Regions from separate parts of the Paenibacillus sp. FSL L8-0641 genome, predicted to be linked through region 1. Evidence: a T-box and tRNA genes for the amino acid it is inferred to sense, from the RefSeq annotation. Region 1 holds a T-box; the other regions hold tRNA genes.
The links. A T-box is a leader RNA that pairs with one kind of tRNA and senses whether it is charged. The one in region 1 lies ahead of tyrS (tyrosine--tRNA ligase), so its partner is inferred to be a tRNA-Tyr.

Region 1 (9,258 bases):
CAGCAATCGGTTTCATTGCCGAACCCGGCTGACGAACCATCTGGGTGGCATAATTCATCTGCTCCTTTTGGAAGTCCCGACCTTCCATCATTCCAAGAATGGCGCCTGTTTTATGCTGAATCAGAATAGCCGCTGCTTGTTCGTCACCCTTGGTTTTACTAGTGGCAGAGAAGTTATTCTTATTTTCTGCAATTTGACGCATAGATTTGTATACGCTCTTATCAATGGTGGTGTACACCATATAACCGCCTGTGCGAAGCTGCTGTTCAGCTTCTTTGAGCAAATCATTATCGTCCTTGGTTTTGGCATCTGCACTGGCATTAGCTGCTTGACCCGGATTAGTGACAGACATGAGTGCCTGCGCAGCTTGTCGTTCTGTTTCTATCATAAGATATGGATAGGTGTTATAAGCCTTAACAGTACGTGGTGCGAGAGATTTTTTGATATCAAAAGCCATCGCTTCATTATACTGTGCTTTATTGATTTTGTTCTCCTCCAGCATTCGACTGAGCACCAGGTGCTGGCGGTTGATGGCTCTTTTAAAGCCAGCTTCATTAAACTCACCCTTACCGTTGTAAGCAGAATAGGAAGAAGGAAGCTGTGGCAAACCTGCCAGATAGGCAGCCTGGGCTATATTAAGCTCGTTCAGATCATTCTCATTAAAGATACCTTTGGCCGCTGCTTTAATGCCAAAGACGTTGTAACCGCTTGAACCGTTACCAAAAGGTACTTTATTAAGATAGGCCGTAATAATTTGTTGCTTGCTTAGGAAGCGCTCAAGGCGCAGAGACAGCAAAATTTCTTTGACCTTGCGATCATCCGTGCGATCGAGATTTAGAAAGACACGACGCGCAAGCTGCTGGGTGAGGGTACTACCCCCGGTTTGTACGGATTCATGCAGCGCCTTTTGCTTCACAGCACGCAGTGTTCCCGATAGATCGACACCTTTATGCTCGTAAAAATGATTATCTTCAATGGCAATGACTGCGTCAATGACGAGTTGTGGAATCTCCTTAAACGTGACAGGTCTTCGATCTTCTTCTGTCCGGAGTTGTCCGATGGGAGAGCCATCATTGAAATAAGCGAAGCCTGTAATTGCATTCTTATCTACTTCCTGTAGGATCATGGATCTGGAACGCACGGGTTCGCTTTTTACAATAGAAGCAACATAGCCGGCGGCCGCTCCTCCTGCAAATAGTGCCCCCATAAAACCGATGATGACGACCCACTTTATGACACGGCCGAGCCTTCGCATGGTTGTCCGCAAGCGGGAAGGCTTTGGCTCTGATACATTGTTTTTTTCTTCAACCATTAAGTCTTCCTCCTTTATAACAGCCATTATTATAGCATAAAATTACAAAATGAACCCATATGCTAAAAAGCCTGTCTTTTGGTGTCGTTGACTACATAAAAGCAGTGTGTTATAAATAGGTCAAAGTAAATATCGTGAAAAGCAGAGAAAGACTTCAGTAGAAGGCGGATTCACGTTGTACAGAGAGCCGATGGGTGGTGTGAATCGGTAGCGTCCCTCCTTTGAATTACCGTCTGGAGCTGTCTGGATGAATGGAAAGCTTTTGCAGGTTTGCGAAGCACCATAGTAATCCAGTACCGGGTGTAGGCCCGTTATAGGAATGAAGTGAAAGAAATGTCTGTCTTTGACATGCGTTTCTTTAATTAGGGTGGTAACGCGAGTAGCTCCTTCTCGTCCCTTGGGATGAAAGGGGCTTTTTGGTTTGTCTAATATGTAATATTTTGGATGAAAAATAGGAGGTATACAGGATGAAGTGGGAAGAATTGAAGCCGGAGCAGCAGGTAGAGGTAGAACGACAGCTAGAGGTGATACAGCGGGGTGTAGCGGAAATTGTACCGGAGGATGAGCTGAAGCGTAAGGTGATCAAATCGGTCGTTAGCGGCGAGCCACTCAAAATTAAGCTGGGCCTTGATCCATCTGCTCCCGACATTCACATCGGACATACGGTTGTTATGCACAAACTGCGCCAGTTCCAGGAATTAGGCCATCAAGTACAACTGATTATCGGAGATTTTACAGGCAGAATTGGTGATCCGACAGGTAAATCGGAGACTCGTAAGCAACTGACTGAGGAAGATGTACAGCGCAATGCCCAAACATACAAGGAACAAATTTTTAAAATTCTCGATCCTGAAAAAACAAAGGTATTTTACAATTCCGAATGGTTAGGGCCAATGTCTTTTGCTGATGTAGTAACCCTGTCGGCCAAAGTAACGGTTGCCCGTATGTTGGAACGGGATGATTTTACCAAAAGGTACCAAAACGGTTTGCCGATCAGTATCCATGAGTTCTTTTATCCGCTGATGCAGGGCATGGATTCCGTGGCTCTCCAAAGCGATATTGAATTAGGGGGAACGGATCAGAAGTTTAATCTTCTGATGGGTAGAACCCTGCAAAAAGAATACGGAGTTGAGCCACAGGCTACTATTACTTTACCATTGCTTGAAGGGCTGGATGGAGTTCAGAAGATGAGTAAAAGCTTGGGGAATTACATTGGTGTTGATGAGGAGCCGAACGAAATATACGGAAAATCCATGTCCGTTCCTGATGAGCTGATGCTGAAATATTTTGAGCTTGCAACGGATATCAACAACGAGGAGTTGGCAGAGCTGGCGAAAGGTGTTAAGGAAGGCTCAGTGCATCCACGTGATGCCAAAATGAAGCTGGCTGGAACGTTAGTGCGCATGTACCATGGTGAAGAAGCAGAGGAAGCAGCGAAGCAGCATTTTGTGACCGTATTCCAGCAGCGCGCGCTGCCTGACGATATTGAAGAGTTCACCTTGACGGCTGATCAGTTAGAAGAAGGTGGCATTCGTGTGATCCAGTTGCTGACTCATCTGGGCTTTGCAGCATCTAACGGTGAAGCCAAGCGCAGTATTCAGCAGGGTTCGGTCAAAATTAACGAAGAGAAATGGACCGATGTGAACGAAGCATACACGCCGAAGGAAGGCGACATTGTGCAGGTAGGTAAACGGAAATTTGCTAAAATCAAGCTTGGATAATGAAAATATATTCAAAAGCAGCTCTGAGATTGTCTCGATCTCAGCGTTGCTTTTTTATTTCTGCCAAGTGAAAAGTCATGGTAAACTTAGCACAAATAATCAAACATGTAGGTGAAGAGTTATACATAATGAAAACGTGGGTTGCACAATTTGAGTGTAGGATCGATAATCAGAACAATTACGAGTGTGGGGAAGGATTATATGGACTATTTTAAACGAATTCAGTGTGCGATTGAGTTTATTGAATTGAATCTCCGGGAGGATCTAAAAATTGCCGATATTGCTTCACAGGCATGCTTTTCAGCTTTTCATTTCCAGCGGGTTTTTCAGGCCATTTCGGGTTTTACGGTTCAACAGTATATAAGAAGGAGAAGATTGTCCGAGGCGGCTGAACAGCTAAAACAATCCAATCAAAAAGTGTTGGACATTGCTATTGAGTTTCAGTACAACTCGCAAGAAGCCTTTACCCGCGCTTTTGAAAAGAATTTTGGGATCACCCCTGGGAAATATCGTAACAGTGATATTGAGCTTCCTGGACAAAGCAAAATTAATTTTCTGGATTATCAAAAAAATACGAAGGGGGATTTGGATGTGAACAAGCCAGTGATATTGCAGCTCGAAACGACCAAAATTATAGGGTATGAATATAAAACAAATCTGAATAATGAGCAGCACTATAAAGAAATTCCAGGATTTTATGGGCACTTTGGAGCCAATGAATATTTTATGTGTATCCCGAACAAGATCGCACCGGGAATGTCATATGGGGTTGCCTGTCGATTTGAAGACAATGGTGCATTTTCATTTGTGGTGGGCGAGGCAGTTGAAAAAGAGTCAAATGAACTGGCAGAGGGTTTCATATATATGGAGATTCCAGCAGGGAAGTATGCTGAGTTTGACGCTTCGGGTTCAGATGGACGGGTTCAGAATATACGAGACTTTATCTATGGCACATGGCTTCCTAATTCTAATTTTGAACGGAGGGAGGGACCAGATTTTGAAATTACGGACGTGATGAATTCCTCCTATCCAGATCATTTGAGCATGAAAGTATACATCCCCATTGAATAAAACTCTCAGGCTCGATCATAAGGAATATAAAAAAAGCACCCGAATAAATTCGGGTGCTTTTTGGTGCTAATGCAGGGATTAGCGGTTGTAGAATTCGACGATTTGTTTTTCATCGATATCTTGGGACAATTCGCCACGCTCAGGCAAACGAATGAATTTACCTTCCAGAGCTGCGTCATTGTACTCCAGGTAAGCTACCAAGTGGTTGCGGTTTTCCAAAGCTTCTTTGATGGAAGACAGGGAACGACTTCTTTCACGAAGACCGATCACGTCGCCAGGGCTTACTTGGTAAGAAGCGATGTCAACTTTTTTACCGTTCACAGTAACGTGACCGTGAGCTACCAATTGACGTGCGCCTGCACGGGAATTAGCAAAGCCAAGACGGAATACAAGGTTGTCCAGGCGGCTTTCCAGCAAGAACATAAAGTTTTCACCAGCGATACCGTGCATGTGTTGAGCTTTGTTGAACAGGGTACGGAATTGTTTTTCACCCAAGCCGTACATGTGACGCAACTTTTGTTTCTCTTGAAGCTGCATACCGTAGTTGCTGATTTTTCTCCGTTGGTTTGCACCATGTTGTCCCGGAGGGAAAGGGCGTTTCAATTCTTTACCTGTGCCGCTCAGGGAAATACCGAGACGACGGCTCAATTTAAATTTAGGACCAGTGTAACGTGCCATTATAGAGTTAACTCCTTCATAATTAAAATTTGAGTTGGGGCTCTCTTTGCGCTCCAATTTGTTCGGCGCTACCTATTAAGGTGAGACGCACTACTGACAGAAAAGTTCAGCCGCTGTCCTGTCAGCAACAAAAAAGATGAGGGTGACACAAACTGTTACGCCCAAAATTTAAGATCCGCACAGTAGATAGTTCTGCCGTACAGTCTTTTTCAATAATATATACTACATGTAAGAGTAGGTCAATGTCAAGAAGAGAAAAAGAATGAAAACGTCAAATTTTGTCGATAGGGCTTTAGAACTAAAAAAGTGGGACGAATTTCTGGAAAATGGATGCAAATTTCTAGAGTTGGGAGTAAAATAGATCATATTATGAGCTATAGTGGTGTATAGCCGCTGTCTTGGTACAGCTAATTTTGCTGTGAAGGAGCGCCTTAATATGTCGGAATTTTCAACAACGGATCAGCAAATGCTTGACAGTAAAACGGTCCAGGCTAGCGGTGCTCCGCTGTTTGATGATAAAGGATATACTTCTTTTGCCTGGCTCCAGAACATGGATATGACACCCTATGATTTCCCCTATATTAACCAGCTGCTTGTTCAAGGATATCGGAGTTGGTTACAACAGGGCAATGGTATATCCTGGATTAACGAAGAATATACTGCTGTTTTTAATTTTATAGGTGTTCGTGTTGCTGGTAAAAAAGAAGATGATGACGAGGATTTGGATTTGGTCGAACGTTGTTGCATATCTAGAGAGATGGAAGTGAGCCAGCGCAAACTTCGTGATGGAAGCCTTGCGTTTGTGTATATGGTTCCCATACTATGCCGTAATTACAAGAGCGAGCCCTTTGCCGCTCTTCGTTTTACACGGCCTGCTCAACATTCTGTCCCAAATCTGGACACATTGTTATCAGCTGCTTTACATTTTAAATCCTGCTTTTACACGAAGTTTGAGTACATATTTATGGAAGATGTCCTTGGGATGCGGAATCGAAGCGATCATGAAGGTAGACGCCGTTCTATTTTATTTCAGATTGTAAAACGGATGCATGACAAAATTGACGTAGAAGGCGTGCTGGATGAGGTATTCGGGAGCATCGCCTATTTGTTTCCCCATGTAGATATCACCTTGTATATGAGTCAGGATCGACATAGTCGCAATCCGCAGGTCAAACCTTTACTGCTGCATGAACGGGACGAAGATGTATGCGTCCGTGCATTTATGAAAGGGCAAATGGCTGTGAATGAGCCTGTCGGTACACAAGATGAAATAACTGAAATCGGCATCCCATTACGTGGTAAGCAGGGCGTATACGGTGTTTTCCATATGATTCTTCCATCGGGCGCGGATAGTATGAAAAAAGTGGATGTAGAGCTGATTGCCATGATGGCGGATACGGCTGGCACCGCATTTGAAAATGCAAAGCTGCTTGAGCAATCGAATGTACTTATCCATGAATTGCGTCTCATTAATGAACTGGTTCAGCGCTTGAATCAGAGCCTGAAGTTAAATGAAATATTTGAATTTGCCGTGCAGGAGTTATTAAAAATGTTCATGGCGGACTTTTGTTGTATTGTACAGCTTGACCAGGATGGAAACTGTTTTAAGGTCATGTCGAGTAATGTGGAAAGCTTAAGACTGGAAAGTTACCCTCTTGAAGATGGATTTGCTGGACTAATACGCTTAACAGGGGAACCAGTGATTGTGTCGGACTATAGAAAGGATGGGAAGATATCCTCTCATTTTATGGATGCGACGCACTCCCAGTCTTTGATGGCTGTACCTATGAAGACCAGCGGTACTCCTAAAGGGGTTATACTATTGTCCAGCAAGCTTCCGCACTTTTTCTCTTACGATAATTACAAAATGTTGCAAATGCTAGCCCCTCATATCGGGTTGGCGGTAACCAATGCTATGCTGCACGCTGAGGTGCGGCGGTTGGCTAATATGGATATGTTAACAGGTCTGTATGTACGTCATTATGTGGACCAAATCATTCAGCAACATCAGGAAAAGGATTTCTGTGGATCTCTTATTTTGGTAGATATTGATCAATTCAAACAGGTGAATGATACGCATGGGCATCAGACGGGTGACGAAATTTTGAAAAGCGTCAGCAATATCGTTCGTTCGGCGACTCGCGATGAGGATGTATGTGCGAGATGGGGCGGCGAGGAGCTTGCCATTTATTTACCGCAGCTGGGGGTACAGCAAGCGCTCGGATATGCAGAAAAAATACGTTACCGCGTACAGCATGAAACTGAGCCTCAGGTGACTGTTTCTTGCGGGATTGCTGAATGGAACTGGCTGGACGAGCAGATCAGTATTGAATCTTTATTTTATAGGGCTGATATGGCCTTGTACGAAGCGAAAAATGAAGGACGCAATCGAATAGTTGTTGATCATGTAGCCAATGTGTAGAGAATATTCCTAGGGAATGTTCTCTTTTTGTCTTGTATAACCCATTGCGGACAGGTAATCCTAAACGTAGCTATATCGTGTGTATGATTGAACTATAGGGATAACACGATGAAGTGAACCAGGTAGCATAACTGGCTTGAAGCAGGATTATTGCTCATGAGTACAGTTATGTTCAGGATAGGACGGATGATGGGATGCATTGGAAAAAGCAATGGATGATGCAGGTTTGTGGTGTGTTGCTTGTAATAGGTGTGTTAAGTGGTTGTGCACTGGATCGACAATATACGCCTGAGCAGATTTTTAAGAGAGCAGTTGCAGGAATGGCTGGCAAAGAGATGGTAACGTTTACTGGACGGACTGCAATTAGAGCAGACAGTGGTCTGCCAACGAATAAGCAGTTTGAATATCGCGGTAGGCTAAGAAATCACGATGAATTGACCATGCACTGGGGTTCTGCAGAGGCTTTCCGTAAGCAAGGTGGCTACACAGCTCTGAAACAAGGTAAGTCCGAGCATGATGTTACACAGGAACGTTTTATTCGTCAGAGTGGGAAATGGGTTTCGCTGACATCCGGTTATCCTCCTGTGGTTGGAAATGGTATGTTAAATCGCTTCAATCCGATTCAGGAGCTTGAGGAATTAAATACACTGAATAAGAGCATTCGTATGGAAACGGGAGCTGCCCGGGGAACTTGGGTGTTGAGGATTGAACCGGAATCTGCTTCGGCAAAGCGCTGGTTGAAAGATCGTTTAATAAAAGAAATGAATACGTTAAACCCTCAACTCGTGATATTAAAAACGCAGCAGACAGGAACGAATCGAGAGCTGCGAAAGAAGCTGAGCCAAATATGGGCGCAAAGTTGTGAGGATATGAATAACCAGCTGGAGCAATCCATTGTGCATACGGTGTATCATTTGACCATAGATCGCCAAACAGGTTTACCCTTAAAGCTTTCATCCGAATGCCAGATTACCCGACAGGGAGAAAATGAAGATCTGCATCAAGAGGCTTTGATAACCAGAGTTACTTTTGAGGACTACAAGTAACGTGGCGGGCGTGATACAATGAATTTTGAATTAACCATCGTTCAAAAAGAATGAAATAGAGAAGGAGAGACACTACATGAAAGATCCTAGAATACTTAAGCTGGCGGAAAATCTGGTAGGTTACTCTGTTGAAGTGCAGCCTGGAGAAAATGTATTAATCGAAATGATTGGTACAGAGCGCGACTTACTTAACGCCATCATTCATGAAGTTGGTAAAAAAGGTGGAAATGTTTTTGTACAACTTACAGACCGTAAGGTACAGAGCACCATGCTTCGTCACGCGACAAAGGAGATGCTGGAGACCTGGGCTGAGATTGACCTTAACCGGATGAAGCAAATGCACTGCTATATCGGAATTCGTGCAGGTGAAAATGTAAATGATTTGTCAGATGTGCCGGAAGATAAAATGAAATTGTATAATTCCATTTATCAGCATGCGGTACATAGCGAACAACGGGTGAAACACACCAAATGGGTAGTGCTGCGTTATCCGAATGACAGCATGGCTCAATTGGCGAATATCAGCACAGAAGCGTTCGAAGATTTTTATTTCGATGTGTGTAATCTGGATTATGCAAAAATGGACAAAGCTCAAGATGCATTGGCAGACCTGATGAATCGGACGGACAAGGTACGGATTAGTGGACCGGGTACGGATTTGAATTTCTCTATTAAGCAAATTGGAGCTATCAAGTGTTCAGGTCAATGTAATATCCCGGATGGCGAAGTATACAGCGCGCCTGTACGTGATTCCGTTAACGGAACGATCAGCTACAATGCACAAACCCTGTATAATGGCATTACTTTTGAAAATGTTAAATTCCGTTTTGAAAATGGTAAGATCGTGGAAGCAACGAGTAACGATACGAAGCGGCTGAATGATATTCTCGATTCTGACGAGGGAGCACGTTATATTGGCGAGTTTGCCATCGGGTTTAATCCGCACATCTTACATCCAATGAAGGATATTTTGTTTGACGAGAAAATCGCCGGCAGCTTACATTTTAC
Region 2 (9,258 bases), 1.2 Mb from region 1:
TAAGCCAATCCCCATGAACGCCAAAAAAATGTTAAGCATCAATAACAGCATTGCTCCTCGATTTCTTGTGAGTATAGACATATTTCCACCCTTCCTTTTCCGTATCTCTTTATTCGATATCAGGTAAACTTCATTATCCCTTTTCAAAAAACAATTGAAACTAAAAATGTTTTCTTAGTTTTCATATAAAAAAGTGGCCTCTTCAAATATGCAGCATATTGTTGAGGCTATTTTTTAATTCTCGACCAAACCGAACAACAAAATATCTACAATAGAATAAGTAGCTTCCTCTACCGTCACACTGTTATCCAGAAAGAAACGCTGATCAAGCGTTAAATTTACAGATTCAATAATAAGCTTCATGATCAGAGCCTCATTTTTGTTCACAATAATTCCTTCTCGGATGCCTTCCTGAATTAATGTTCTAATCGGAGACCAATCATTTAAATCGGCATGTACCCTTTTCCATTGTTCAGGATAATACTTTTTCATCTGGTCCAATATCCTTAAATCGTAAAACTTATAATACAGAGGCATGACCCTAATCGACTGCTTAATCTTGTCTAACAAAGATAACTCATTATTTTGGATAATCTGCTCAGTTTTTCGAATCATATCATCATTTGTACGCTCAATAAGTGTTTCTAAAATAAGCGTCTTAGACGAAAAGTTTTCATACAACGTACGCTTGCTAATAGCGAGTCTTTTCGCAAGATCATCCATCGTAAATTTCAATCCATTTTCATGAACTTCATCTACAAAAGCCTCCAAAATTCTTTCCTGCATATTCTTCCTCATTTCTTTCGCGCTCGGTAAACTAGAAAAGTTTTTTCAGTACCATCATCTTACGATAAGATCAAAGCGCTGGTCAAATCCATGTTAACCTTGTTGCCAAAATCATGAATATATAATAAAAAGGATGATAAAATGCCTTTAAGCATTTTATCACCCTTTTGTGTATGAGCGAGAGGACTAGAACCTCCACGGTTTCCCACTCGATACCGAATATAATATTGATAATACCTTGTTTAATGAAGGGAGATAAGCGCTGCTCGTCGATTTCGACCCGCAAGGTAATCTGTCAATGTACTTTGGTATTGAGCAGCGGGATCAACTTCCGTAGCTATGGTCTGCGACAGGACTAACTCAGTTGCTCAGTATCAAGGAATTTAGAACACTTGTACAACTTCTTTAATATCATCAATTTCCTCAAGAATTGCGCGCTCAATAGCAACCTTTAACGTAATCGTAGCACTTGGGCAACCATTGCAAGCTCCCAAAAATCTTAATTTTGCTATACCGTTCTCAACTTCGACCAGTTCAGCATCTCCACCGTCACGCAGTAAGAAAGGACGTAGTTTGAGAAGAACTTCCGATACTTCATCGAATAAAACTCCATTTTCATCCATTATGTCAATTCCTCCCATTTTCTTTACCAACCGTCATTCATACCTTTTTTCACCCTAGATCGTCTGAGTGATCCTTTGCTTTTTGCCTAAGAGTGACCTCTTGATCCGAAAGTTCCCTTATAAGCGTAAGAATAGAGTCTAAAGGTATCATCACACCACAACTTGCGCTCAATCCTGACAGCATATTGAAGCAGAACTGAAGTTTTCGTATCTCTCGGGTAATTTGAGCTAGTTCTGAATCGTCCGAATTATTTTTCTTCATTACTAGCACCTCTTTAAAGAATGATAAAGGTTTGATCTATTAAATTAATGAATCAACCGATGCTTCCTTCCATCTCAAATTGAATCAACCGATTCATTTCAACGGCATATTCCATTGGCAATTCTTTGGTAAACGGTTCAATAAAGCCCATTACAATCATTTGTGTAGCATCTTGTTCTGTAAGCCCGCGGCTCATTAAGTAAAACAATTGTTCCTCGGACACTTTGGATACTGTTGCCTCGTGCTCCAAAGTAATCTGGTCGTTTTTAATTTCATTGTACGGAATCGTATCTGATGTTGACATGTGGTCCAATATCAACGTATCGCACTTAATATTGGACTTGGACCCTGCGGAATCGCGGCTGAAGCTGGACAACCCTCGGTAGTTTACTTTTCCGCCCTGCTTGCTGATGGATTTGGATATAATCGTAGATGTTGTCTCGGGAGCAAGGTGAATTACCTTCGCGCCAGCATCTTGATGCTGATCTTTACCGGCTACGGCAATAGACAGGATGGACCCCTTGGCTCCCCGTCCTTTCAATAATACTGCCGGATACTTCATTGTTACCTTGGAGCCGATGTTGCCGTCCACCCATTCCATTGTGGCATTTTCTTCTGCCACAGCCCTTTGGGTTACCAAGTTGTAGATATTAGGAGCCCAATTCTGAATGGTCGTGTAACGGACACGGGAATCTTTCCGGCAAATAATTTCAATAACTCCACTATGCAGAGAACTGGTACTATAAATAGGTGCTGTACATCCTTCAACATAATGGACAAAGCTGCCCTCTTCGGCAATAATTAATGTCCGCTCGAATTGACCCATATTTTCAGAATTAATACGGAAATAACCTTGTATAGGTACCTCGCACTGAACACCCTTCGGAATGTATACAAAGCTACCGCCTGACCAAACCGCACTATTAAGCGCCGCAAATTTATTGTCGGCGGGAGGGATGATCGTCCCAAAATGTTGCTTAAACACTTCGGGGTATTGCTTTAATGCACTATCCGTATCAAGGAAAATAACGCCCTGATCCTCCAGCTCTTTCCGCATGCTGTGATAAACTACTTCCGACTCATATTGAGCGGATACGCCCGCCAGGAACTTTTGCTCCGCTTCAGGGATTCCCAGCTTGTCAAAGGTTGCTTTGATCTCGGAAGGAACCTCCTCCCAGGTCTTTCCCTGTTTTTCAGAAGGGCGAACGTAATACTGGATGTCATCAAGATTTAGCTCGGTCAAATCCGCTCCCCATTCAGGCATCGCCATTTTGTAGAATTGATTCAAAGCTTTCAACCGAAAATTGAGCATCCACTCCGGCTCTTCCTTGATTCGGGAAATTTCCCGGACAATCTCTTCCGTCAGACCTTTTCCAGATTGAAAAATAGACTGGTGCTTGTCGCGAAACCCATATTTATATTCGCCCATATCTGGTGCTTTTTTAGCCATTGGTATCACTCCTTTTTAACCTTTCAAGATTCATTTTGATTTGCTATGATCTGCCGAGCTTGCTTTCCACTAAATCTTTTAGGCGACTGCGAACACCTTCCAGCGGGATCTCCGAAATGACAGGAGCGAGAAATCCGAAAATAACAAGATGTTCGGCTTCACTCCGTGATATCCCGCGCGACATCAGATAATAGATTTGCTCTGCATTTACTTGCCCCACGGATGCAGCATGACCCGCGGTTACATCATCCTCATCTATCAGCAGGATCGGATTGGCATCGCCGCGAGCTTTAGGACTTAACATAAGCACGCGTTCTGTTTGCTGACCATCACAATGGGTTGCACCTTTTTCAATCTTTGTAATGCCGTTGATAATGGCCGTAGCTTCTTCAAGCATGACTGCACGCGTAATCATCTGGCTTACCGAGCTTCTGCCAAAATGCTGAGCTTGAGCTGTATAGCTCGATTTTTGATTGCCCGTGCCAATAGCAATCACCTTATTGTCGGAGACCGCCCCGTTGCCTTGTAGCAAAGTCTTGGTATCGCTCACGGTATAACCATTGTTCATCTCACCGATAATCCATTCCACACCCCCATCAGCAAGAACGACCGCCCGTCGCTGGGTGAAATCTGTTGTAGTTACAGCAAGCTGATGAACCGAAGCTACTTGCACCTTTGAGCCCGCCCCCGCGAAGACCTCCGTCACACCGTTATGCAATACCTTGACATCATCACCACTCGATACACAATTATCCACATAAGTGATCTTGCTGTTGCTCCCTGCCACAATTAAGACGTGAGGAGCAAAACACACACCGCTTGTATCGTTAAGAAAGATCGCTTGAATAGGTGCTTCAACCTCTACACCGTCTGGGACATATAGAAAAACGCCACCACTCCATAAGGCACTGTGTGCAGCAGATAAACGATGTTCTTCTGGCTTTACTGCCTGAAAGAGATAACGTTGAACCAGCTCCTCATGCTCTTTTGCCGCAGTATGCAGATCCGTTAAAATGACTCCCTGGGCGGCTAAGCTCTCGGACAATTTCGTATACACTACATCCGAGTTGAACTGAACGATTAGTCCGCCTTTCACCGGAGAAGCAACCAAACCTCGAACAACCTCCGGCGCTTCCTCCAAACTAGACCACGCATTCTCAGCTTTGTAATCTCCACTTTCGTAGATATCCCATTTTTCAAGATTGATTTTCTCCACTTTAGGCAACTCCAGCGTCCCTTCCAGTTCGAGTGCATGAACGCGGCGTTCAATCAGCCAACGAGGTTCATCCTTAGCGCTTGACCATGCGCGTAAATCGTCCACATTCATTGAAACTCTAGCTTGTATATCCACGTGCTGTTCCTCCTCTCCGGCTTTTAAGCATCCCTTACCGTCTCATCCGTAATCCCAAGTTCCTCCTTCACCCAATCGTACCCTTCAGCCTCCAAACGGTGGGCAAGCTCCGGACCGCCAGATTTAACTATCCGGCCTTGCATCATGACATGCACAAAATCCGGGGTAATATAATTCAACAGTCGTTGATAATGGGTGATGATTAAAAAGCCTCTATCCGGGCTGCGCATCTCATTTACGCCATTGGCCACAATACGCAGTGCATCAATATCAAGCCCTGAGTCCACTTCATCCAGGATCACAAACTTGGGTTCAAGTAGCATCATTTGCAAAATCTCATTCCGCTTTTTTTCACCGCCAGAGAATCCCTCATTCAAATAACGATGCACAAATTCCGGGTTCATCTCCAGCCCCTTCATTTTGCTCTCCATTTCACGGATAAAACGGATTAAGGATATCTCATCGCCTTCTTCACGCCGTGCATTGATGGCACTTCTGAGAAAATCCGAGTTGGTCACGCCAGCAATTTCACTTGGGTATTGCATTGCGAGGAACAAGCCTGCCTGGGCACGCTCATCCACCTCCATCTCCAGAAGGTCTTCATTGTCCAATGTCACCTTACCGCCAGTAACCTCATATTTGGGATGGCCCATTAAAGCTGAAGCCAATGTACTTTTTCCCGTCCCATTAGGCCCCATAATCGCATGAATCTCTCCGCCATGAATCTCCAGTGTGAGCCCTTTTAAAATTTCTTTCCCTTCAATCTTGGATCTTAATTCCTCAATCTTTAATGTCGTCATTTATCGTAAACTTCCCTTCGGAGTATTCTTCGGCACGCGCCACCAAATCACTCATAAATTTTCCAATAGTCTGCTGCTCAACCTCTGAATAGGATTCAATGAATTGGTAAAACCTTTCTTCTTTTTCTTTGTGCATTTCTTTATGCAAATGATAAACGTGTCTTCCCTTATCCGTTAAACTAAAGTAAATCTCCTTACGATTGCTGTTCAGTTGACTTCTCATAATGAAGCCCATTTCCAGCAGCTTTGCACTAATTTTAGTAATGCTAGCTTTGGACAACCCCATCTTCTCCACAATCCCGGTATGATTTATCGGTTCATAATCACCAATGCAATCAATAACGTGCACACTAGTAATATTGTTGGAAAGCATGTCAATCTGGTACTTTCTGGCCTGTTGCCGAAACGAGTTAAATTCTTGTTCAGTATACAGCTCATTCAGATGTAGCATTTTAATATATTGCTCGTAAAGATGACCTTTAAAATGATTTTGAAACTCCAATTTCCCAATCTCCCCTCTCTTGTAGTAGTTGAGACCAAGTTCAGTGTCTCCATTAGATTTTTTTGTTCACTAGTAAACAAAATTATATTAACACAATTGATATTGATAATCAATATCAATTGTGTTAAATGTGACGCAATTTTGGAGGCGCTTTTCATGGGTTTGTTGTCATTGTCATCGGCCTCATGCTGTGTTTTGACTAGGGCACGACCCGGAAATGGTTTTGAATACCTCTGATCAATCCTGCTTTGCGGGGGTTGAACAATGGAACCAATTCGGCAGCATCCGGATGGATCTGGTAACCGAAGCCAAGTCCAATACCGTTGCCTATGAACGTCATGGTACACCTGCCACAGACCGGGGTCGCTACCGTAAAAAGAGGACAAAGGTGGTGCTTGACCGAGCTGTTTTAAAGCCGTATCGCCGCGTTTGAGTACGCTATCGTGAGCATGTATGGCAAAAAATAATCCGTCAGTTACCTGTGTCTGGATATGTTATGGGGCCAAAGAGTATACCAAAAACTGTGGTTTTTGCTGGTGAATCAGAACAGGCGGTGCTCCATTTTAGCCAGCACCGATCTGACACTGGAGACAACCTAGATCATCGAACTTTATACCGCCCGGTTCAAAATCAAATGCACCTTCTGGGAGCTAAAGCAATCCATCGGCGGATTCAGCTACCACTTTTGTAGCAAATCCATTTCGAAGCTCAACCGGTATTTGAAAAAGGATCGGGTTCACCCTCTGGAGTTGTTGGAAGAGGAGAAAGCGCAACGGGACATCCGCCTAACTGTAAAGATGAGAATGGTAAACGATAACCGAAATGGATCCCTACGGGGCTTAAGATAAAAGGAACCAAGAAAAGAGCCGAAATCTTGCTTCAGGAAGCCAGGAAGAATTATCATATGGAAGGACAAGCACTCGCGGTTGAAAACGAAGATATGCTGTAAGAGTAAAAGCGGCTACTCTATCCGGTAATCTGCCACTGGTGGACACGTTCTATGAGCTTCTGATTCGTATGAAGGAATAACAGGAATCCTATCGCTTATCTTCTGACAATTCTTATTGTCTTGAATACCTGGAGTATATTTATGTATATTTATGTAGATGTATTAGGGGTAAGCATGAAAGAAGTTCAGGAATGGTTAGGCCACAGCGATTATGCAACAACGGCAAATATTTATTCGCATTTGGAATACAACTCAAAGGTGTCTTCAGCTCAAGCAATGAGGGGGTACTAAAGCTCAAATAAAAAAAGCTCACTAGAGAATGTCTCTAATGAACTCTTTTAGTTAATACCGGCGAGAGGACTCGAACCTCCACGGTTTCCCACTCGATTTTGAGTCGAGCGCGTCTGCCATTCCGCCACGCCGGCGTATTCAATTATGGAGGCGCCACCCAGATTTGAACTGGGGAATAAAGCTTTTGCAGAGCTTTGCCTTACCACTTGGCTATGGCGCCAGAGTGTAACAAAGCGGACGACGGGAATCGAACCCGCGACCCTCGCCTTGGCAAGGCGATGCTCTACCGCTGAGCCACGTCCGCATAAAGATGGCTGGGGATATAGGATTTGAACCTATGCATGACGGAGTCAAAGTCCGTTGCCTTACCGCTTGGCTAATCCCCAATAAGTAAAGGGCGGCCGATGGGGCTTGAACCCACGAATGCCGGAGTCACAGTCCGGTGCGTTAACCACTTCGCCACGACCGCCGCAAGTAATGAATAATTGGCAGGGGCAGCAGGAATTGAACCCACACCAACGGTTTTGGAGACCGTTGTTCTACCTTTAAACTATGCCCCTATAAAACTGGTGGAGGATGATGGATTCGAACCACCGAACCCGTAAGGGAGCAGATTTACAGTCTGATGCGTTTGGCCACTTCGCTAATCCTCCAAAAATGGTGCCGGCGAGAGGACTTGAACCCCCAACCTACTGATTACAAGTCAGTTGCTCTACCAGTTGAGCTACACCGGCACATAAAATATTCAATTAAAAGTGGCTCGGGACGGAATCGAACCGCCGACACGAGGATTTTCAGTCCTCTGCTCTACCGACTGAGCTACCGAGCCTTAGAATAAGGCTTTTCATTACACGTTATAATACTAATGGCGGAACTGACGGGATTCGAACCCGCGATCTCCTGCGTGACAGGCAGGCATGTTAGGCCTCTACACCACAGTTCCATAATAATTTTAATTGGTTGCGGGGGCAGGATTTGAACCTGCGACCTTCGGGTTATGAGCCCGACGAGCTACCGAACTGCTCCACCCCGCGACAATAATAAATATTAAATTTTCAAATGGTGGAGGCTGAGGGGCTCGAACCCCCGACCCTCTGCTTGTAAGGCAGATGCTCTCCCAGCTGAGCTAAGCCTCCACACCGAAACACTTTTCATATTATACCATAATAAACTTTTTATTGCAAGTTTTTTTTATGATATTTTTATGACCCGTAGGGGATTCGAACCCCTGTTACCTCCGTGAAAGGGAGGTGTCTTAACCCCTTGACCAACGGGCCATGCTACAAATTAATTATGGCGGAGAGAGAGGGATTCGAACCCTCGAGACGCTTTTGGCGCCTACACGATTTCCAATCGTGCTCCTTCGGCCAACTCGGACACCTCTCCATATGGCTCCCCGAACAGGACTCGAACCTGTGACAACTCGATTAACAGTCGAGTGCTCTACCAACTGAGCTATCAGGGAATATTAAGTATTTGTTTCAAGGTTACACCCTGAAAACTGGATCCGAAACTCATTGCGCTTTATCTTAGGATAAGCCCTCGACCGATTAGTATTGGTCAGCTCCATGCATTACTGCACTTCCACCCCCAACCTATCTACCTCGTCGTCTTCAAGGGGTCTTACTAATTGGGAAATCTCATCTTGAGGGGGGCTTCACGCTTAGATGCTTTCAGCGCTTATCCCTTCCGTACATAGCTACCCAGCGGTGCTCCTGGCGGAACAACTGGTACACCAGCGGTACGTCCATCCCGGTCCTCTCGTACTAAGGACAGCTCCTCTCAAATTTCCTACGCCCACGACAGATAGGGACCGAACTGTCTCACGACGTTCTGAACCCAGCTCGCGTACCGCTTTAATGGGCGAACAGCCCAACCCTTGGGACCTACTTCAGCCCCAGGATGCGATGAGCCGACATCGAGGTGCCAAACCTCCCCGTCGATGTGGACTCTTGGGGGAGATAAGCCTGTTATCCCCAGGGTAGCTTTTATCCGTTGAGCGATGGCCCTTCCATGCGGTACCACCGGATCACTAAGCCCGACTTTCGTCCCTGCTCGACTTGTAGGTCTCGCAGTCAAGCTCCCTTCTGCCTTTGCACTCTTCGAATGATTTCCAACCATTCTGAGGGAACCTTGGGGCGCCTCCGTTACTCTTTAGGAGGCGACCGCCCCAGTCAAACTGCCCACCTGACACTGTCCTCGCACCGGATTACGGTACCAAGTTAGAACCTAGATACGATCAGG
Region 3 (9,258 bases), 2.9 Mb from region 1:
ATTCTAAGGCGCGCGGAAGAACTCTCGTTAAGGAACTCGGCAAAATGACCCCGTAACTTCGGGAGAAGGGGTGCCTCGGTAGGGTGAATAGCCCGAGGGGGCCGCAGTGAAAAGGCCCAAGCGACTGTTTAGCAAAAACACAGGTCTGTGCGAAGCCGCAAGGCGAAGTATACGGGCTGACGCCTGCCCGGTGCTGGAAGGTTAAGGGGAGTGGTAAGCTCGCAAGAGCGAAGCTATGAACCGAAGCCCCAGTAAACGGCGGCCGTAACTATAACGGTCCTAAGGTAGCGAAATTCCTTGTCAGGTAAATTCTGACCCGCACGAATGGCGTAACGACTTGGGCGCTGTCTCAACGAGAGATCCGGTGAAATTTTAATACCTGTGAAGATGCAGGTTACCCGCGACAAGACGGAAAGACCCCATGGAGCTTTACTGCAGCTTGATATTGAATTTGGGTACGATCTGTACAGGATAGGTGGGAGCCGTCGAACTTTGAGCGCCAGCTTGAAGGGAGGCATCCTTGGGATACCACCCTGATCGTATCTAGGTTCTAACTTGGTACCGTAAACCGGTGCGAGGACAGTGTCAGGTGGGCAGTTTGACTGGGGCGGTCGCCTCCTAAAGAGTAACGGAGGCGCCCCAAGGTTCCCTCAGAATGGTTGGAAATCATTCGAAGAGTGCAAAGGCAGAAGGGAGCTTGACTGCGAGACCTACAAGTCGAGCAGGGACGAAAGTCGGGCTTAGTGATCCGGTGGTACCGCATGGAAGGGCCATCGCTCAACGGATAAAAGCTACCCTGGGGATAACAGGCTTATCTCCCCCAAGAGTCCACATCGACGGGGAGGTTTGGCACCTCGATGTCGGCTCATCGCATCCTGGGGCTGAAGTAGGTCCCAAGGGTTGGGCTGTTCGCCCATTAAAGCGGTACGCGAGCTGGGTTCAGAACGTCGTGAGACAGTTCGGTCCCTATCTGTCGTGGGCGTAGGAAATTTGAGAGGAGCTGTCCTTAGTACGAGAGGACCGGGATGGACGTACCGCTGGTGTACCAGTTGTTCCGCCAGGAGCACCGCTGGGTAGCTATGTACGGAAGGGATAAGCGCTGAAAGCATCTAAGCGTGAAGCCCCCCTCAAGATGAGATTTCCCAGTATGTAAGACCCCTTGAAGACGACGAGGTAGATAGGTTGGGGGTGGAAGTGCAGTAATGCATGGAGCTGACCAATACTAATCGGTCGAGGGCTTATCCTAAAGATAAAACGCAAATGAGTTTCGGATCCAGTTTTCAGGGTGTAACCTTGAAGGTATGTAGAAATACATACGAAATACGCATTGAAATTCATTCACACAGCTGTGATGAACCGAGTTTCAATACGGAAGAATTTGCGTAGCAAATTCATGTTTGGTGGCGATAGCGGAGGGGTTCCACACGTACCCATCCCGAACACGACCGTTAAGCCCTCCAGCGCCGATGGTACTTGGACCGCAGGGTCCTGGGAGAGTAGGACGTCGCCAAGCGATATCCTTTAGAGGATGATAAATTTTTACATGTTAGGGCCTTTAGCTCAGCTGGTTAGAGCGCACCCCTGATAAGGGTGAGGTCGGTGGTTCGAGTCCACTAAGGCCCACCACTTCTAGAATAACAAAAAGATTGGGGCCATAGCTCAGCTGGGAGAGCGCCTGCCTTGCACGCAGGAGGTCAGCGGTTCGATCCCGCTTGGCTCCACCAATATTCCCTGATAGCTCAGTTGGTAGAGCACTCGACTGTTAATCGAGTTGTCACAGGTTCGAGTCCTGTTCGGGGAGCCATATTTTGAATATTTCTGACTTTTATATATTAAGGTGGCGGCGTAGCTCAGCTGGCTAGAGCGTACGGTTCATACCCGTGAGGTCGGGGGTTCGATCCCCTCTGCCGCTACTCGGAGAGATACCCAAGTGGCTATAAGGGGACCCTCTGCTAAGGGGTTAGACTGCGAAAGTGGTGCGAGGGTTCGAATCCCTCTCTCTCCGCCATAAATTTATTGAGACCAGAACTTATTTTGTAAGGCCCGTTGGTCAAGGGGTTAAGACACCTCCCTTTCACGGAGGTAACAGGGGTTCGAATCCCCTACGGGTCATAACATGGAGGCTTAGCTCAGCTGGGAGAGCATCTGCCTTACAAGCAGAGGGTCGGGGGTTCGATCCCCTCAGCCTCCACCATAAGAAAATTTGAGAAATGCTTTTTAATGTCGCGGGGTGGAGCAGTTCGGTAGCTCGTCGGGCTCATAACCCGAAGGTCGTAGGTTCAAATCCTGCCCCCGCAATTAATTTCCTATTGGAAATGCCTCTGGAACTGTGGTGTAGAGGCCTAACATGCCTGCCTGTCACGCAGGAGATCGCGGGTTCGAATCCCGTCAGTTCCGCCATTTTAGCTTCATATATAATTGGCATATATAGTGCGGATTATATGATGTAGTAATAAAATTTAATATGGCTCGGTAGCTCAGTCGGTAGAGCAGAGGACTGAAAATCCTCGTGTCGGCGGTTCGATTCCGTCCCGAGCCACCTTTCAAGTGGGAAATGAGTAATGTGCCGGTGTAGCTCAACTGGTAGAGCAACTGACTTGTAATCAGTAGGTTGGGGGTTCAAGTCCTCTCGCCGGCACCATTTTGGAGGATTAGCGAAGTGGCCAAACGCATCAGACTGTAAATCTGCTCCCTTACGGGTTCGGTGGTTCGAATCCATCATCCTCCACCAGTCTTTTCATAATCATATGGCGGTCGTGGCGAAGTGGTTAACGCACCGGACTGTGACTCCGGCATTCGTGGGTTCAAGCCCCATCGGCCGCCCTTTATTCTTAATTTATTGGGGATTAGCCAAGCGGTAAGGCAACGGACTTTGACTCCGTCATGCATAGGTTCAAATCCTATATCCCCAGCCATTAAGAGCCATTAGCTCAGTTGGTAGAGCACCTGACTTTTAATCAGGGTGTCGAAGGTTCGAGTCCTTCATGGCTCACCATTTATAATTATTTTGCGGTCGTGGCGGAATTGGCAGACGCGCACGGTTCAGGTCCGTGTGGGCTAACCCCCCGTGGAGGTTCGAGTCCTCTCGACCGCACCATATTTTGCGGACGTGGCTCAGCGGTAGAGCATCGCCTTGCCAAGGCGAGGGTCGCGGGTTCGATTCCCGTCGTCCGCTCCATTATCCATACGGCGCCATAGCCAAGTGGTAAGGCAAAGCTCTGCAAAAGCTTCATTCCCCAGTTCAAATCTGGGTGGCGCCTTGACTGCTCATTATGGAATTTAATATGCGCCCTTAGCTCAGCTGGATAGAGCGTTTGACTACGAATCAAAAGGCCGGGAGTTCGAATCTCTCAGGGCGCGCCATTTCTTAAAAAATGTATAATGTCGGGATGTAGCTCAGCTTGGTAGAGCACCTGGTTTGGGACCAGGGGGTCGCATGTTCAAATCGTGTCATCCCGATACTGATTTGCGGGTGTAGTTCAATGGTAGAACTCCAGCCTTCCAAGCTGGTAGCGTGGGTTCGATTCCCATCACCCGCTTTTTGCTATAGCGGATTCTTGTTGCCTCAGTGGTGACACCTTATAAATAAAGAGAGCCTGTCTGGGGACAGAGCTCTCTCTTTTTTTGTATTTATCCTCATGTAATCCACAATGTGTTGATTATCCATAATCTTCGGTATCGGTGTATTCGTTCTGATCATGCAACTGGTATACGCCGATAACCGATCTAGTGGACAGTTTTTACACGGGAATGGTCAGCTGGATGGAGGTTCCCTCGTCTGGAGCAGAGGTTATGCTCATAAATCCCCCTACCCCTCTAGCTCGTTCTTCCATACTGAACAATCCAACTCCCTCTCCTTGGGACTTTCCAGAGAATCCAATGCCTTTATCCCGAATGGTCACTTGTATCATTTCATTTTGATCCTCAACGTCGACATATGCCTCTGCTACATCTGCGTATTTGGCTACATTCGTTAACGCCTCTTGTACAATCCGATAAATTGCAATTTCCTTGCGAATATCAACCCGTTTACGTAGATTGCATTGAAAATGCACCTCAATCCCGTAATGAGAACAGAAGTTTTCAATATAGGTTCTTATGGCTGGGACGACACCCAGATCATCCAGAACTGAGGGACGAAGTTCCCACGCTAGACCACGAACATCTTTGATGATGTCGGTCACCTGCGAACGGAGATTCTCCAGAGTAGCACTAGGTTGTTCGGCAAGTTGGCTATCCAATTGAATAATAAGTGAAAATAAGCTTTGCCCTATCCCATCATGCAGCTCTCTTGAAAAGCGTTTACGTTCTTCTTCCTGTATTTGCATGACTTGTGTCATCATAGACTGAAGTTCAGCTTCTACTCTCTTCAGTTTAGTGACCTCATTGCGGATCGCTAAGTACTGATAGGGTTTACCTTCCTCGTCCATAAACGGAACGATCGTAGTATTCACCCAGTAGTAGCTGTTATCTTTAGCACGATTACGTATTTCTCCTCGCCATACCTCACCTGAACGGATCGTAGTCCACAGGTTTTTCATGAAGGCGGGGGTATGATAGCCTGAATTAATGAGACGATGATCCTGACCGATCAGCTCTTCACGACTGTATTGCGAAATCTCACAGAACTTGTCGTTTACGTACTGAATAATACCTCGATGATCGGTCAAAGCAACGATGGAAGACGTATCTAGGGCAAATTTCAGATTGGATAATTGGTGGAGTGAGTTACGCAGCGCATGAAGAAAAGGGGATTCTGGTATATAAATTTCCAGATCATTCAGCAGTTTATCGGTTGATTCACCAAAGGCATGCTGCAGTAAAGGGTTAGAAGGTTCATTCATAATGGAGTAGCCCCTTTTTTAGTGCGAATTTGACTAGCTCAGGTCGTGTTTTCAAGTTAAGCTTCTCCATAAGATTGCTTTTATGGGACTCTACGGTTTTGACACTAATCACCAGGTGCTCGGCAATTTCCTTGTTGGCATATCCTTTGGCTACCCAGGATAGAATCTCTTTTTCCCGCTCAGACAAGGATTCATAGGGTCCGGCTATGCCTTCCTGTTTGATTTTGTCCAGATATTCACTCATCAGTCGTTTGGTTGCATTCGGGTACAAATAGGCACTACCTTCGGCCACAGACTGGATGGCAGCGAGTAACTCCTCGTGAGGTGCGCTTTTTAAAATATATCCGGATGCTCCAGCTTGAATGGCTCGGAACAGATATTCTTCATCGTCATGCATCGTTAAAATAAGGACTTCTGTATCGGGCAGCTGTTTTTTTAATTCAGTGGTTGCTGTGAGACCATCTTTTCCAGGTGGCATGCTAAAATCCATGAGCACAACATGAGGTTGTAGCTCCACTGCCTTGCGGATTGCCTCATCCCCGTCTGCTGCATCTCCTACTACCTTAATACCGTTTTTGCCGTCCAATAGGGCCATGAGGCCAGAACGTACGACAACGTGATCATCCACTACTAGTATACGAATCAATTTGTCATCCCCTCGAACGGTAAAAAACCGTACGTTTTGTCATAATCATAGCAAATTTTAGGGATTTCAATCAACAAAGATAGTTAGGGACAGCTATATCAAGTATCTGATGAGGATCATTATCTATAGAAACATTGTTGAGCTATGGAGTGAGAGGGTAAGCACATAGTTGGCTAAGGCGTTGAGCTACTTGAGTAGCCTCGGCTATATCAGACTCTGTGAACATCCTCACATCACGATTACCAAGAAGCAGCACACCGTTGGGCAGATCCCCTGTGCTGGAAAAGGGAATGGCAACAGCAGAGTGAAGCTGCTCGGCCAGCATTAGTGCACATTCCTGACGCAGACGTATACTACCTGATAACAAAGCACTTACAGTTACGGTACGCCCCAAGCGAACAGCCATACCGGCAATACCATGGCCAATCTTAAAAGAAATAAGGCGATAGCGATTGCTTCGGCTACCAGAGGCGTAATACCAATGCAACTTACCACCTGACTTGGACATAAATGCAAGGGCAGTGAGATCACCATAAATAGTATCTCTCAACTGGTTCAGTTCTTTTCGCATTTCATCCGTTATTTGTAGCATAGAAGACACATCCTTTTTCATAACCAAACTATATCTCTAGTTCATTGTAGTTTCGACAGTTGCAAAAGTAGATCGGGGAACCCCCTGATCTATAGGCGCAGGAAACACTGACTTTTCATCTGGTCGGATAAGGAGTAGGGAAATGGTCGATAAATGGGGCGTTAGCTTACTTCAGAAGTGATATTTATCACAGCAAATCAGGGAGTAGGAAGGTATAAAATCAGGTGTTCTCCCGATAACAACCCAGGCGTTAAAACATTATGATATAGATATCAGGTAAACACGAGGAGGACGCTAACATGCAAGCCACTTGTATGGAACGGTTTGGGGACGAAGCGGAACGCACGGGAATTCAGATTTATTTGACAGATGAGCATTTTGATCTGCTAAAAGATATTATGTCCTGGAAGAAGGTAAAGGCAGGCGTTATGCTTTTCCGAGAGGGCGATGATGCAGAGCAGCTTTATTATATACATTCAGGTCATGTCAAACTTCGTAAATCGACAGAAGATGGTAAAGAACTGATTCTGACCATTCAGCATCAAGGCGACTTAATTGGGGAATTTAGCGGGATAGATGGAGAAGAGTATAGTTGCACTGCGGAAACAGCTGATGTGTGTGAGTTAGGCGTCGTGCTTGTTAAGGATCTGGAGTCGCTCTTGTCCAAAAATGGGGAAATGGCACTTCAGTTCATCCAGTGGATGGCGATGAAGCAACGCATTATGCAATCGCGTTTTCGGGACTTACTGTTGTATGGTAAAACTGGAGCGTTAGCGTCTACATTGATCCGTGCTAGCAATACATGTGGCGTGGCTGTGAAGGATGGCATTTTACTAAATATGAAGCTAAGTCACTCCGAATTAGGTGAGATGATTGGAGCGACGCGCGAGAGTGTGAACCGGATGCTGAGCGCGCTGAAAGAGCAGGGAACCCTAGATACAAGGGATGGAAAGATTGTCATTCACGATCTCAAGGTATTACGTGGCATGTGCTGCTGTCCTTCGTACGGCCAATGTGCCCATGAAATTTGTCGCCTCTAATATATGAATACCATTAGGCGGGGTCCAAGAGACTTCGCCTTGCCGCAGGTCTTATAGCAATCTAGCACATGGGGTACGAACAACATAGATTACCAAATAACTAATTAACGTCGTATAGCGGCTAATTAGCAATAAAGTATATATATTAAATGGAACTGAATGCATGACATTTTATGCACCAACCGTTTTGAAGTAACAGTGGAGCTAATTCTAATAATGGTTGAATAAAAGGAGGAAGAAATCCCATATTTTAAAAAAAAGGATATTTTTACAAGTTGCTTTCTCTGGCCGAAAATGATATATTATTTAAGCTGACAACAAAACAGCAGTTTCAAAAGCGAAAAGCTTGGGTGAAATGATTTTTAAAAAAAAGAAAAATAGCCCTTGCATTTTTGAAACGAACATGATATGATCTTATAGCTGCTGAAAAACGCAGCGAAAGAGAAATGTTTGATCTTTGAAAACTGAACAACGAGTGAGTAAAACGATTTTGTTCGCAAAATCAAACAAGAGATATTTTTTATCTCGTCAGTTTCAAAATGAGCTTATCGCTCTTTCTATAAACCAGCTTCGGTTGGTCTTTAATGGAGAGTTTGATCCTGGCTCAGGACGAACGCTGGCGGCGTGCCTAATACATGCAAGTCGAGCGGGGTTATGTAGAAGCTTGCTTCTACATAACCTAGCGGCGGACGGGTGAGTAACACGTAGGCAACCTGCCCACAAGACAGGGATAACTACCGGAAACGGTAGCTAATACCCGATACATCCTTTTCCTGCATGGGAGAGGGAGGAAAGACGGAGCAATCTGTCACTTGTGGATGGGCCTGCGGCGCATTAGCTAGTTGGTGGGGTAAAGGCCTACCAAGGCGACGATGCGTAGCCGACCTGAGAGGGTGATCGGCCACACTGGGACTGAGACACGGCCCAGACTCCTACGGGAGGCAGCAGTAGGGAATCTTCCGCAATGGGCGAAAGCCTGACGGAGCAACGCCGCGTGAGTGATGAAGGTTTTCGGATCGTAAAGCTCTGTTGCCAGGGAAGAACGTCTTGTAGAGTAACTGCTACAAGAGTGACGGTACCTGAGAAGAAAGCCCCGGCTAACTACGTGCCAGCAGCCGCGGTAATACGTAGGGGGCAAGCGTTGTCCGGAATTATTGGGCGTAAAGCGCGCGCAGGCGGCTCTTTAAGTCTGGTGTTTAATCCCGAGGCTCAACTTCGGGTCGCACTGGAAACTGGGGAGCTTGAGTGCAGAAGAGGAGAGTGGAATTCCACGTGTAGCGGTGAAATGCGTAGAGATGTGGAGGAACACCAGTGGCGAAGGCGACTCTCTGGGCTGTAACTGACGCTGAGGCGCGAAAGCGTGGGGAGCAAACAGGATTAGATACCCTGGTAGTCCACGCCGTAAACGATGAATGCTAGGTGTTAGGGGTTTCGATACCCTTGGTGCCGAAGTTAACACATTAAGCATTCCGCCTGGGGAGTACGGTCGCAAGACTGAAACTCAAAGGAATTGACGGGGACCCGCACAAGCAGTGGAGTATGTGGTTTAATTCGAAGCAACGCGAAGAACCTTACCAGGTCTTGACATCCCTCTGACCGCTGTAGAGATATGGCTTTCCTTCGGGACAGAGGAGACAGGTGGTGCATGGTTGTCGTCAGCTCGTGTCGTGAGATGTTGGGTTAAGTCCCGCAACGAGCGCAACCCTTATGCTTAGTTGCCAGCAGGTCAAGCTGGGCACTCTAAGCAGACTGCCGGTGACAAACCGGAGGAAGGTGGGGATGACGTCAAATCATCATGCCCCTTATGACCTGGGCTACACACGTACTACAATGGCCGGTACAACGGGAAGCGAAGCCGCGAGGTGGAGCCAATCCTAGAAAAGCCGGTCTCAGTTCGGATTGTAGGCTGCAACTCGCCTACATGAAGTCGGAATTGCTAGTAATCGCGGATCAGCATGCCGCGGTGAATACGTTCCCGGGTCTTGTACACACCGCCCGTCACACCACGAGAGTTTACAACACCCGAAGTCGGTGGGGTAACCCGCAAGGGAGCCAGCCGCCGAAGGTGGGGTAGATGATTGGGGTGAAGTCGTAACAAGGTAGCCGTATCGGAAGGTGCGGCTGGATCACCTCCTT

Region 2: it encodes a tRNA-Tyr, which carries the amino acid that the T-box ahead of tyrS (tyrosine--tRNA ligase) is inferred to sense. The anticodon was not compared.
Region 3: it encodes a tRNA-Tyr, which carries the amino acid that the T-box ahead of tyrS (tyrosine--tRNA ligase) is inferred to sense. The anticodon was not compared.

The regions. Positions count from the first base shown of each region.
Region 1 covers NZ_JBBOUW010000001.1:3,313,252-3,322,509, reverse strand. The annotation lists gene MKY16_RS14880 (transglycosylase domain-containing protein) at 1-1,312, opposite strand, end outside; T-box leader at 1,448-1,713, shown strand; gene tyrS (tyrosine--tRNA ligase) at 1,780-3,033, shown strand; gene MKY16_RS14870 (AraC family transcriptional regulator) at 3,235-4,104, shown strand; gene rpsD (30S ribosomal protein S4) at 4,183-4,782, opposite strand; gene MKY16_RS14860 (sensor domain-containing diguanylate cyclase) at 5,219-7,204, shown strand; gene MKY16_RS14855 (hypothetical protein) at 7,399-8,250, shown strand; gene MKY16_RS14850 (aminopeptidase) at 8,327-9,258, shown strand, end outside.
Region 2 covers NZ_JBBOUW010000001.1:4,478,743-4,488,000, forward strand. The annotation lists gene MKY16_RS20320 (MFS transporter) at 1-105, opposite strand, end outside; gene MKY16_RS20325 (TetR/AcrR family transcriptional regulator) at 235-786, opposite strand; gene MKY16_RS20330 (NifU family protein) at 1,170-1,409, opposite strand; gene sufB (Fe-S cluster assembly protein SufB) at 1,724-3,121, opposite strand; gene sufD (Fe-S cluster assembly protein SufD) at 3,165-4,448, opposite strand; gene sufC (Fe-S cluster assembly ATPase SufC) at 4,496-5,272, opposite strand; gene MKY16_RS20350 (MarR family transcriptional regulator) at 5,253-5,774, opposite strand; gene MKY16_RS20355 (hypothetical protein) at 5,992-6,207, shown strand; tRNA gene MKY16_RS20360 (tRNA-Leu) at 7,070-7,148, opposite strand; tRNA gene MKY16_RS20365 (tRNA-Cys) at 7,160-7,234, opposite strand; tRNA gene MKY16_RS20370 (tRNA-Gly) at 7,247-7,318, opposite strand; tRNA gene MKY16_RS20375 (tRNA-Gln) at 7,326-7,400, opposite strand; tRNA gene MKY16_RS20380 (tRNA-His) at 7,411-7,483, opposite strand; tRNA gene MKY16_RS20385 (tRNA-Trp) at 7,501-7,574, opposite strand; tRNA gene MKY16_RS20390 (tRNA-Tyr) at 7,582-7,667, opposite strand; tRNA gene MKY16_RS20395 (tRNA-Thr) at 7,673-7,748, opposite strand; tRNA gene MKY16_RS20400 (tRNA-Phe) at 7,771-7,843, opposite strand; tRNA gene MKY16_RS20405 (tRNA-Asp) at 7,881-7,957, opposite strand; tRNA gene MKY16_RS20410 (tRNA-Met) at 7,972-8,048, opposite strand; tRNA gene MKY16_RS20415 (tRNA-Val) at 8,075-8,150, opposite strand; tRNA gene MKY16_RS20420 (tRNA-Glu) at 8,220-8,291, opposite strand; tRNA gene MKY16_RS20425 (tRNA-Ser) at 8,309-8,400, opposite strand; tRNA gene MKY16_RS20430 (tRNA-Asn) at 8,404-8,479, opposite strand; rRNA gene MKY16_RS20435 (23S ribosomal RNA) at 8,545-9,258, opposite strand, start outside.
Region 3 covers NZ_JBBOUW010000001.1:446,377-455,634, forward strand. The annotation lists rRNA gene MKY16_RS01890 (23S ribosomal RNA) at 1-1,246, shown strand, start outside; rRNA gene rrf (5S ribosomal RNA) at 1,397-1,513, shown strand; tRNA gene MKY16_RS01900 (tRNA-Ile) at 1,550-1,626, shown strand; tRNA gene MKY16_RS01905 (tRNA-Ala) at 1,649-1,724, shown strand; tRNA gene MKY16_RS01910 (tRNA-Asn) at 1,729-1,804, shown strand; tRNA gene MKY16_RS01915 (tRNA-Met) at 1,840-1,913, shown strand; tRNA gene MKY16_RS01920 (tRNA-Ser) at 1,917-2,008, shown strand; tRNA gene MKY16_RS01925 (tRNA-Glu) at 2,041-2,112, shown strand; tRNA gene MKY16_RS01930 (tRNA-Val) at 2,119-2,194, shown strand; tRNA gene MKY16_RS01935 (tRNA-Met) at 2,225-2,298, shown strand; tRNA gene MKY16_RS01940 (tRNA-Asp) at 2,324-2,400, shown strand; tRNA gene MKY16_RS01945 (tRNA-Phe) at 2,467-2,539, shown strand; tRNA gene MKY16_RS01950 (tRNA-Thr) at 2,566-2,641, shown strand; tRNA gene MKY16_RS01955 (tRNA-Tyr) at 2,646-2,731, shown strand; tRNA gene MKY16_RS01960 (tRNA-His) at 2,751-2,823, shown strand; tRNA gene MKY16_RS01965 (tRNA-Gln) at 2,841-2,915, shown strand; tRNA gene MKY16_RS01970 (tRNA-Lys) at 2,920-2,995, shown strand; tRNA gene MKY16_RS01975 (tRNA-Leu) at 3,010-3,097, shown strand; tRNA gene MKY16_RS01980 (tRNA-Gly) at 3,104-3,178, shown strand; tRNA gene MKY16_RS01985 (tRNA-Cys) at 3,189-3,260, shown strand; tRNA gene MKY16_RS01990 (tRNA-Arg) at 3,287-3,363, shown strand; tRNA gene MKY16_RS01995 (tRNA-Pro) at 3,386-3,459, shown strand; tRNA gene MKY16_RS02000 (tRNA-Gly) at 3,469-3,539, shown strand; gene MKY16_RS02005 (PAS domain-containing sensor histidine kinase) at 3,741-4,844, opposite strand; gene MKY16_RS02010 (response regulator) at 4,837-5,490, opposite strand; gene MKY16_RS02015 (GAF domain-containing protein) at 5,633-6,082, opposite strand; gene MKY16_RS02020 (Crp/Fnr family transcriptional regulator) at 6,382-7,122, shown strand; rRNA gene MKY16_RS02025 (16S ribosomal RNA) at 7,704-9,258, shown strand, end outside.